DNA from 4 places in the Labrenzia sp. THAF187b genome. Region 3 is predicted to be linked to each of the others. Evidence: riboswitches for the same ligand, from Rfam matches in the RefSeq annotation. Region 3 holds a riboswitch; each other region holds the start of a gene.
What was found. Region 3 has a riboswitch for cobalamin ahead of cobU (bifunctional adenosylcobinamide kinase/adenosylcobinamide-phosphate guanylyltransferase). Riboswitches for the same ligand answer to the same signal wherever they lie in the genome.
Positions count from the first base shown of each region.

Region 1 (2,192 bases), 960 kb from region 3:
CGGCTGATCTCGGTGATCACGCCGAATGCGACGGCGGCCATGATCTTCAATAGTCCGCTGTCGAGCGCCTGTTCGCGTGTCAGATTGCCAAGGAAAAAACCCGGTCTTGGTTCAGTGACTGCACCCAGAGTAACGCCGGCCAGAAGTGCCAGCTGAATGCAGCCAAGGAAAAAGACGACACCAGCGATAAGCGTTCCCAATTTGGTAAAGGGCATTGCAAACTCTCATGATGTGCTTTGTATGCGAGTGAGGTTATCTTTCGTTAGGGTTTCTGCAAGTAAAAATCACAATTACCCTAAATACAGAAAAGTTTAATAAACAAAGGTTTTGATTTTTATCTTTGATTGGATGCTTCAAAGGTCAGATTTTTCAGGTGGCTGACGCAATTTCCTGAAGAAGTGTTTCGAGATCTGAAGCTTGTCGATGGTGCTGATCCGGCTGATTTCGGTGGCGGCCTTCAGGCGGCAAAATTTCGGTGCAATGTCGCATTCAGACCGAATATGGCGAAAATTCGCTTGCAGAATATCGCCAATCCTTGCAAATCTAGACGATGCGATGGTTTCGCCCGAACAAGCGTAAGGGCGGATGAAATGGGAACACGGTGAGGCGTACCCAACAGGGACCAATACCGTGGCTGCCCCCGCAACTGTATGCGACGAGCAAAGCCCTACAAGCCACTGGAGCGATCCGGGAAGGCGGGCGGCGCAGAGACTCGCGAGCCAGGAAACCTGCCATCCAGCGGTCCCATCGGGGCCGGTTCACACCATCTGCTCGCGCACGGAGGGTGCGCAAAGGAGAAATGACATGCATATCGAACCGGGCATCGTCGACGGTGCCAAAATCGTACTCAGCTACGGTACCGCGGCTGCTTCCTTCGGCCTTCTGGGCAAAATGGCTCTCGACACGATCCGCAAAAGCGGCGTTCTCAGCCTTGCCGTTCGCTCCGTCATCACGACGGTTGCCGTATTCTGCTTCTTTGAAATCCTGCCGCATTACCCGGTCGGTGTTTCCGAAGTGCACTTCATCCTGGGCTCCACGCTGTTCCTGATGTTCGGCGCTGGTCCGGCAGCAATCGGCCTTGCTGCAGGCCTTCTGCTTCAGGGGGCGCTGGTTGCTCCTTTCGACCTGCCGCAGTACGGCATCAACGTCACCACGCTGCTTGTGCCGCTGTGGGGTGTCAGCCTGCTGGCAAACCGCATCATTCCGGAAAAGACCGCCTATGTTGACGTTTCCTACGTTCAGGCACTGGCTCTTTCCACCACGTTCCAGGCCGGTATCGTTGGCTGGGTCGCGTTCTGGGCATTCTACGGCCAGGGCTTCGGCGCCGAGAACATGGTTTCCGTCGGTTCCTTCGGCTTTGCCTACATGCTGGTGATCCTGGGCGAGCCGCTGGCTGACCTGGCTGTTCTGGCCGCTGCCAAGACCCTGGCACCGCTGACGAAGAACCTTGCTTTCGAAAACAGGCTGCACAACGCGGCAGCTTAAGTCTTCGGCTTTTTGCTGAATTCAAGTCACGAAGGGCGGCCCCGGGGCCGCCCTTTTTGTTTGTCGTTCCGACGACGCCTTGACAACGAACAATCAGAGCTTCGTTGCCTCGGTGGAGCGGATCTTCTTCCAGTTGGCTTCCGCCTTGGCGATGGTACCGGACTGGTCTTTCTGGAACTCGCGGAAGATGGCCTCGTTCAGGAACAGATAAAGCTTGCCGTCGACAACGGCCGCGAACTGCGGATCGCCGTCGAACTTCTTGCCGACTGAAACACCGAAGGTGCAGAAGCCGCCGTTTTGCGGCAGGTACTGATCCGGATGCGCGGTAAAGGCATCCATGGCTTCCTGCGATGCGAAGTAGTAGGCAACACCGTCGTGGACGGCCGTATATTGTGCGGTTCCGTCAATCCGGTTGCCCAGGCTGACAAAGGCCACGGGGTCGACACCATGAAGACCGAGCGGGCTGCCGGCGGCGGTCAGGCCGCTGGAGGTGTTGTATTCGTCCGCGGCCATTGCCGGGGCCGACAGAGCGGCAAGAGACAGCAGCGTTGCGGCAATGGCGGATTTCATCAAGGACATGTTCTACTCCTGAAAGAGTGTGAAGGTTGAAGGCCGGATTTGCTCCGGTGTCTCTACCTTGCGTCCGAAGCTGAGGCGTCTCCATGTTCGCAAGTTCCCGAAGATTTGCAGATCGTCCGGATTGCAGC
Region 1 is NZ_CP045344.1:3,642,666-3,644,857, forward strand. It holds gene FIV03_RS16705 (hypothetical protein) at 1-215, opposite strand, end outside; cobalamin riboswitch at 540-751, shown strand; gene FIV03_RS16710 (energy-coupling factor ABC transporter permease) at 805-1,485, shown strand; gene FIV03_RS16715 (YHS domain-containing (seleno)protein) at 1,579-2,064, opposite strand.
Region 1: it holds a riboswitch for cobalamin, as region 3 does, so the genes downstream of both, FIV03_RS16710 (energy-coupling factor ABC transporter permease) here and cobU (bifunctional adenosylcobinamide kinase/adenosylcobinamide-phosphate guanylyltransferase) in region 3, are expected to answer to the same signal.

Region 2 (2,192 bases), on a different replicon from region 3:
CGTGCTGCGTGGCAGTTCCGCGATCGTGAAGTCCTTGCTGAGCCTGTAAAGACGCAATTGCTCGAACTGCACGTTGCCGTCCATGTCGGCTTCGCCGGACTTCATTGCGAGGTAGCGGGTCTGGGGATCGACTACGAAACGTGCCTCGATGCGTTTGAGCAGGGGCTGTTTGCCGTGATAGTTCTCAAAGGGTTCACCAGCGATCAACTCGCCCGGGACGAATTCCACCGGCCGAAAATAGCCGGTCATGTCACCCGTCGTCGCATATTGATCGCCGAGCTCGTCGATGATGGCGACGTTCTCGATGGCGAGTGTCGTCGTCTTGTAGAGAAAGGCTGGATCTTCCGACAGGGTACGGATCTCCAGCGTCGTCTTTCCGACCGGCGTGAACACCACGTCCTTCAGGGAACTACGGGCGCGAGGATTGTTTTCCTGGTGCCGGCGCAGCGAGGCGGCAACGGCCTCTGCATCGGCGGGCGCGCCGCTCCAGAAGACGGCATCCGGTTGCAACTCGACCCGCCACAGGGTCGGCTCGACCAGCTCCCAGCTGACGGCTAGGCCCTTGAAGAGCGTCGTGCCATCGAAGGATTCATAAACAAGCGGCTCGGCGAAGCCGTTGTCAATAAGCCGCTGGGCATCGATGTTGGTCGGGTCGAGCGAGCGCGGCATATTCACCGTGACGAGACGTAGCACCTGGTCTTCCGGCGCAGCCATGTTCTCCTGCGCCGCGGCCGCCAGGGGCGCTCCTGCCAGCAGCGCCAAGGCTGCTACTTTTAAAAGACGCGCAAACGCGCTTGGGATTGGTGCCGGTGTCATTGATTTGCTCCGAAGTTTGTCGGGAGGGAATAGATGTGAGAGGCGATTTTGAAGCTGGCGATTGCTGTTCAGCGGGAACCGCAGGATCTGCAGACGTGCCGGAAGAGGAGCATCAGAGAGAGCGTGCGGAAATACGAATGGCGGCGTGATGAGAGCCGCATGCGCGAAACCGTTTGATATCTTGTCTGTTCATCGCTGCCCGCTCTTGTTCGAGAGGTGTTCAGGCTCGTCAAATAGTAATGTTATTACATTACAGAAAGCTGATGTGACAAGCTCTTTTCTAGGGCATTGCTGGCGCATGGCGCGTGTAGCGGGCGGGCCCAGGCTCGAGACGATGTCAGATGGCTGAAATTTTGTTTGAGACGATTCGAGGTCTGTCCGGTCCATATCGCCCTCCGCGAAAGCGCGGGGCGTTGGCGAACCGAATGTGCAATTGTGTCAGCAGACGCTGAAATGCCATGTCACTCGCTCCTCCGGGACACCCCGCCCGGGTTGAGGTTGAAGATGAAATGGCAGGTCTCCTGACTTGCGGGTCGCTGCTTGCCTGATCCTTCCCGGTTTGACCCAGTGGAGTTTTCAGGTTCGCTCGCCGCTCACAGTTGCGGGGGCAGTCACGGATTTGGTGCCTTCTGGCTACGCCTCACCGTGTTCCCTTTTAATCCCGTTGGCGGCCAGCCTTCGGGAACCATGGCCGATACAATCGGGGGCCTTGTCATTAGTGTCAAGTCGCCAATTTTGAAACAGGGATCCCACAAGGCACGTTTTGCTATTGCGGGGCTCGGGGCGTCTTTTATCTAAATTCGGATTGAGTGCAGGCCATATCGCCGTGCCTCTCAGCGCAGCACTCGAACCCATGACGACTTAGGTGACGCAAAGCAGCCACTGGACCAATAAGTGTTGAATGACAGCAATGGTCCAGTTTGTGTTAACCAGCTGCCAGGCAAGGTCTCGGTCGGGATGCGGTGCCACGGCAAGTCCGCTTCGAGCCCAATTTGGCAGATGCTGCACTTCGAACAAATGTCTGGCTCCGTTACCTGACAAGCTGCGGGCGTTTGCCACGAGTCAGTTCATGTCCAGTTCAATTGCTTGACGAATATAGTGCCGGAACGGTTCTTCCGGGTAGTTTTCCATGGTTTTGACCTGCACGGTTCTGGAATGCTTGCCAGACCCGCGCAACATGTCGAATGGATCATCAAAATGGGCACCCCTCGTGAAAGAGAAGGTGACGCAAGTCTTTGTCGGACTGATCGCCACGACGTCTCTGTTCATTTTGAAGACAGGCACTGAATAGTACGTCTCCGTTCCACCGCGCATACGAAAGGAGGCCTCTGGCGCAACAAGCGCCATCTGTGAAACGAATGCGCGGACGATATCGT
Region 2 is NZ_CP045345.1:240,264-242,455, forward strand. It holds gene FIV03_RS28965 (ABC transporter substrate-binding protein) at 1-816, opposite strand, end outside; cobalamin riboswitch at 1,310-1,521, opposite strand; gene FIV03_RS28970 (DUF1801 domain-containing protein) at 1,879-2,192, opposite strand, start outside.
Region 2: it holds a riboswitch for cobalamin, as region 3 does, so the genes downstream of both, FIV03_RS28965 (ABC transporter substrate-binding protein) here and cobU (bifunctional adenosylcobinamide kinase/adenosylcobinamide-phosphate guanylyltransferase) in region 3, are expected to answer to the same signal.

Region 3 (2,192 bases):
CCAGGAGAAGGCCCGAACGAGCGGCTGCGGCAGAGCCAGACCAGAGGTTTCTATAACGATATGCTCCGGCGGATTGTCCCGCGCGAGCAGCATTTCCATGGTTGGCAGGAAATCGTCGGCAACGGTGCAACATATGCAGCCATTGGTAAGCTCAACCACCTCTTCCGCGGCGCAATCGGGATCAGCGCATCCATTCACAAGGGACCCGTCGAAGCCCATGTCCCCAAACTCATTGACGATAAGGGCAATGCGTTTGCCATTGGCATTGGTAAGCAAATTGCGGATCAGCGTGGTCTTGCCTGCTCCGAGAAACCCAGTGACGATCGTTGCCGGAATTTTTGCGCCCGGCTGCAAGGATGAAGTGGTCATAATTTGATATCCGGTTGTGAGGTGGGTTTCAAAAGTATCGGCAGGCCCGCAGCAACGAAGACAACCTGTTGGCACCTATGCGCCATATCCTGGTTCAGTCGTCCCTGCACATCGCGGAACGACCTCGACAGACGGTTCTCCGGCACGATCCCCATACCAACTTCGTTGGAAACGAAGACGCACGGCCCCTGAAGACCCTTCAGAACCGCGCAAAGCCGCGCCGTTTCGGCGGGGATGTCCTTGCCTGCAAACAGCAGGTTCGACAGCCACAGGGTCAGGCAGTCAACAAGGACCACCCGGTCTTGCCTGCATTCGTTTTCAAGCACGTCCGCAAGTTCGAGCTGTTCTTCCACGGTGCGCCAGGACGGTCCGCGTTGATCTTTATGAGCGGCGATCCGGCTGGTCATTTCATCGTCGTGGGCAGCACCAGTCGCGATATAGATTTTTTGCAGACCGGTTTCATGGACAAGCTTCTCCGCGAACCGGCTTTTTCCGGAGCGGGCACCGCCGAGGACCAGCGTTGTCCTCTCGCCGTTTGAATGCGTCATTCCTTCTCCCAGCCGTCCGCCCGACAGCGCCATAGGGTTGACAATGTGACGGCCGGTCTCCTGGCTTGCGGCTCAGCGCGGTCTGTACCCCTTCCCGGCCCCATCAGGACGCCAGTGGTTTTCGTACAGCCACTCACCGCTCACAGTTGCGGGGGCAGCTCCGGATCTGGACTTGAAAAAGACCGCACCGGATTCCCGTTTCATCCGGATCAGGCAAGGCCTTTTCCGGAACCGTCAGTTTCTTCCTAAACGTATCTTGAGGCCGACACAAGCAGCAGAAAGTCGCTGACGACTAACCTTGAAAATCGGCCAGGCAGTCAACACGGACGCCTTCTTGCGCCAAAGTCAGAAAAAGGCACAACGGATTTAGTCTGCCCGGGGTGTTCCAATCGTAGCGAAACGTAGGGTTTTCCAAGCGCGACAGAACGCCTAGCCATCTGAAATATATCGAGTTTTCCACACCGAGATCAAAAAAATGACGGCTTGATGAAAAAAACGCCCTCGGGGGCTTGGCAAACGGATCAAGCCTTTGATATACGCATCTCCATCGACGGGGCGGCAACGCGCTGGCCCCGAGCGTGGTGATCCCCAGTAGCTCAGTTGGTAGAGCAAGCGACTGTTAATCGCTGGGTCGCTGGTTCGAGTCCGGCCTGGGGAGCCATCACCACCTATTCCTAATCCTCCCGAATGCTGCATTTCTGAAGACCGGAACGCTGTTCAGTAACCGGGTTGATCTTATTAACGCGTGATCTTGCAGCAATCTGCACCGCCTCAAAAATCGACAGTCATTTGATGCGAACTCGTCTTTCGCGGCAGTAACGTTCGGTACCATCTTCCTAAACAACATTTCCTGGCTACGTTTAAAACGAAGATCGCTCCTCCAGTGGCTCTGCGTTGTTGAATCGCGCTTCTTGATAAAGCTCAAGGTTGCTCCTATCGTAATTTCTCCTAGGGGAGCATCATGAAGAATCGCAGCTAAGTCCAGCGCCCCTGAACCCGCAAATCTTCAAATGCGTGGTACCTTTTATGAGCGGCGACAACACGCACACCATTGCCACCGTAACCGCAGCACCAGGTTATGCCGAATTTCTTGAAGCCTACTGCGACAAGGAACAGCCCCTGCTGATCAAGGGATTGGCGAAAAACTGGCCCGCGCGGGAAAGGTGGCAATCCGGCCGATTACGAGCAGAACTCCATACGCTGCCAAAGGTCCGCGACAGAGGTGTCTTTTTCGTCAGCCGCTCACCAGTACTGGAACAAGATATCGAGATGCCG
Region 3 is NZ_CP045344.1:4,604,494-4,606,685, forward strand. It holds gene cobW (cobalamin biosynthesis protein CobW) at 1-369, opposite strand, end outside; gene cobU (bifunctional adenosylcobinamide kinase/adenosylcobinamide-phosphate guanylyltransferase) at 366-917, opposite strand; cobalamin riboswitch at 950-1,168, opposite strand; tRNA gene FIV03_RS21220 (tRNA-Asn) at 1,503-1,578, shown strand; gene FIV03_RS21225 (cupin-like domain-containing protein) at 1,944-2,192, shown strand, end outside.

Region 4 (2,192 bases), 780 kb from region 3:
TGCCTTTCGGCGCAGTGACGATCTTGAAGTCCTCGGCGCCGCCTGCGTTTGTCAGGATGTAGAGTGTGTCGCCGTGATCGTCGATGGAATACTCGATACCGGTCTCGCGCTCTGCGACAAGCACCGGTTCGGCGGTCGGGTCGGTGGCCGGGATCATCCAGACTTCGGATGTCTCGTGATCATGAATGTCGATGACGATGGTGTCGCCGGACTGGGTCTTGCCGACGCCCATGAAGAAGCCGGCATCCTTTTCCTCGTAGACGAGAACGTCGCTCGCAGGGTCGGAACCGACTTCGTGACGGAAGAGTTTCGAGGGCCGGTGGTTGGCGTCGAGGCGAACGTAGAACACATAGCGGCTGTCTTCCGAGAAGACGCCGCCGCCGCCCGTATCCTCGATGGCGTAGTCAAAATCCTTGGCAGACTGGGCGTCGCGCAGCCTCAGTGAATAATATTCCGAGCCCTTGTCGTCATAAGCCCAGGCGATGAGCTTGTGATCCGTCGACTGGCTAACGCCGCCGATCCGGAAATATGCCGTTCCTTCGGCTTCCTTGTCGCCATGGAGAAGAACCGTTTCCGCGCCGCCGTCACGCGGGGTGCGAAAGAAAACCGGTTGCTGGCCGCCGGTTTCATACTTGAGGCCGTAAGCGAAGGGGCCGTCGGGAGCAGGAACCGAGCTGTCGTCTTCCTTGATGCGGCCGCGCATTTCCGCGAAAAGCTTCTCCTGCAGAGCCTTCGTCGGTGCCATCTGCGCTTCGTGATAGGCATTCTCCGCTTCCAGATAGCTGCGGATGTCGGCATCCAGCACGGACGGGTCTTTCATGACCTCCTGCCAGTTGTCCGCCCTCAGCCAGGCGAAATCGTCCTGGCGGGTAATGCCGTGGGTCTCAAGGGTGAGGGGGCGCGCTGCGGCGCGCGGGGGAAGGGCATCCTGTTTCATGGATCGGAGGTAAGATTTTTGAGCCTTGAAGGCAAGGGTCAATACTGCCGAGGCGGCAGGGTGTTTCCGCCTCCTGGCCATCCTGCCGTGCTTTCAGACAAGAGCGGCGACCTGCAAAAGTCTTTGACATTTTTCAGGCGTTCGCGCACTTAGGAAGAGATGGTTCCCGACTCCGAACTCCGGACCGGGATTAAAAGGGAACACGGTGCGACGAGCCCGAAAGGCTGCAAATCCGTGACTGCCCCCGCAACTGTGAGCGGTGAGCAAACCTGAAAGCGCCACTGGGGAGACCCCGGGAAGGATCAGGCAAGCAATGACCCGCAAGTCAGGAGACCTGCCATTTCACCTTAAACCTTAACCCGGGCGGGGTGCCCCGGAGGAGTGAGTGACATGGCCAATCGGCACCTGCCGGCAAAGTTGCACATTCGGTTCCTGACTGCCCCGCGAAATCGCGGAGGGCGATATGAACCGGAAATTTTCTGCTGAATTCTCAAGACTTGCCAACCTCCTGACCGAGGCTGATCCACTGGCGGCGCGCGCAGTGCGCGCGATGGTTCCTGATGGGCTGCAAAAATCTGTTGTCAGCAAGAATGTTGGTAATGTAATAACATTACATGATGAATGTGCCAAACCTACCCGATCCGGCCGTGCCAAGTGCAACCAGGAAAGCAATGCCTTTGCTTTTCCGCAGCCTCCTGTCGGTTCACTGGCAGAAGCCGTGGAGGCGCGTCATGAGCAATGATCCGCACAAGATATTCGTCTGCACGACCTGTCGTCACAATGGGCAGGCTTGCCATCCCGGATATGGGCTGATCTGCAAGCTGAAGAGCGCAATGGCACAGGCAGTGCCTGTCGTTGGAGACGAGTTCGAAATCAGCGGAACAGCCGACATGGAGAGCTGTTCGAGACCTTGCACGCTGGCATTCAAGGCCACCGACAAGGCGATCTACCTCTTTGGGGACATTGAGGACGATACGGACATCGACGACCTGGTCGACTACGCCAATCGGTATCGCCAGATTGAAAATGGATGCGAGGTGACCGAGGAAAGACACGGCAAGCGCTGGAGCGCATCGCAAGGCCGGCTTCCGGCAGCGATGATCGTTTCGGAAGCTGACGGGACGGCGTTCTCATGACTGGGGTCGATCTGTTTGTTCGCGAGGTCAGCTGGAAGACGGGGCAGGGCAAAACCATTCTGCATCCGCTCAGCTTCGATCTGCCTGCCGGTGAGGTTCTTGGAATTGCCGGCGCCAAT
Region 4 is NZ_CP045344.1:3,826,248-3,828,439, forward strand. It holds gene FIV03_RS17575 (S9 family peptidase) at 1-937, opposite strand, end outside; cobalamin riboswitch at 1,081-1,294, shown strand; gene FIV03_RS17580 (hypothetical protein) at 1,401-1,679, shown strand; gene FIV03_RS17585 (DUF1636 family protein) at 1,669-2,073, shown strand; gene FIV03_RS17590 (ABC transporter ATP-binding protein) at 2,070-2,192, shown strand, end outside.
Region 4: it holds a riboswitch for cobalamin, as region 3 does, so the genes downstream of both, FIV03_RS17580 (hypothetical protein) here and cobU (bifunctional adenosylcobinamide kinase/adenosylcobinamide-phosphate guanylyltransferase) in region 3, are expected to answer to the same signal.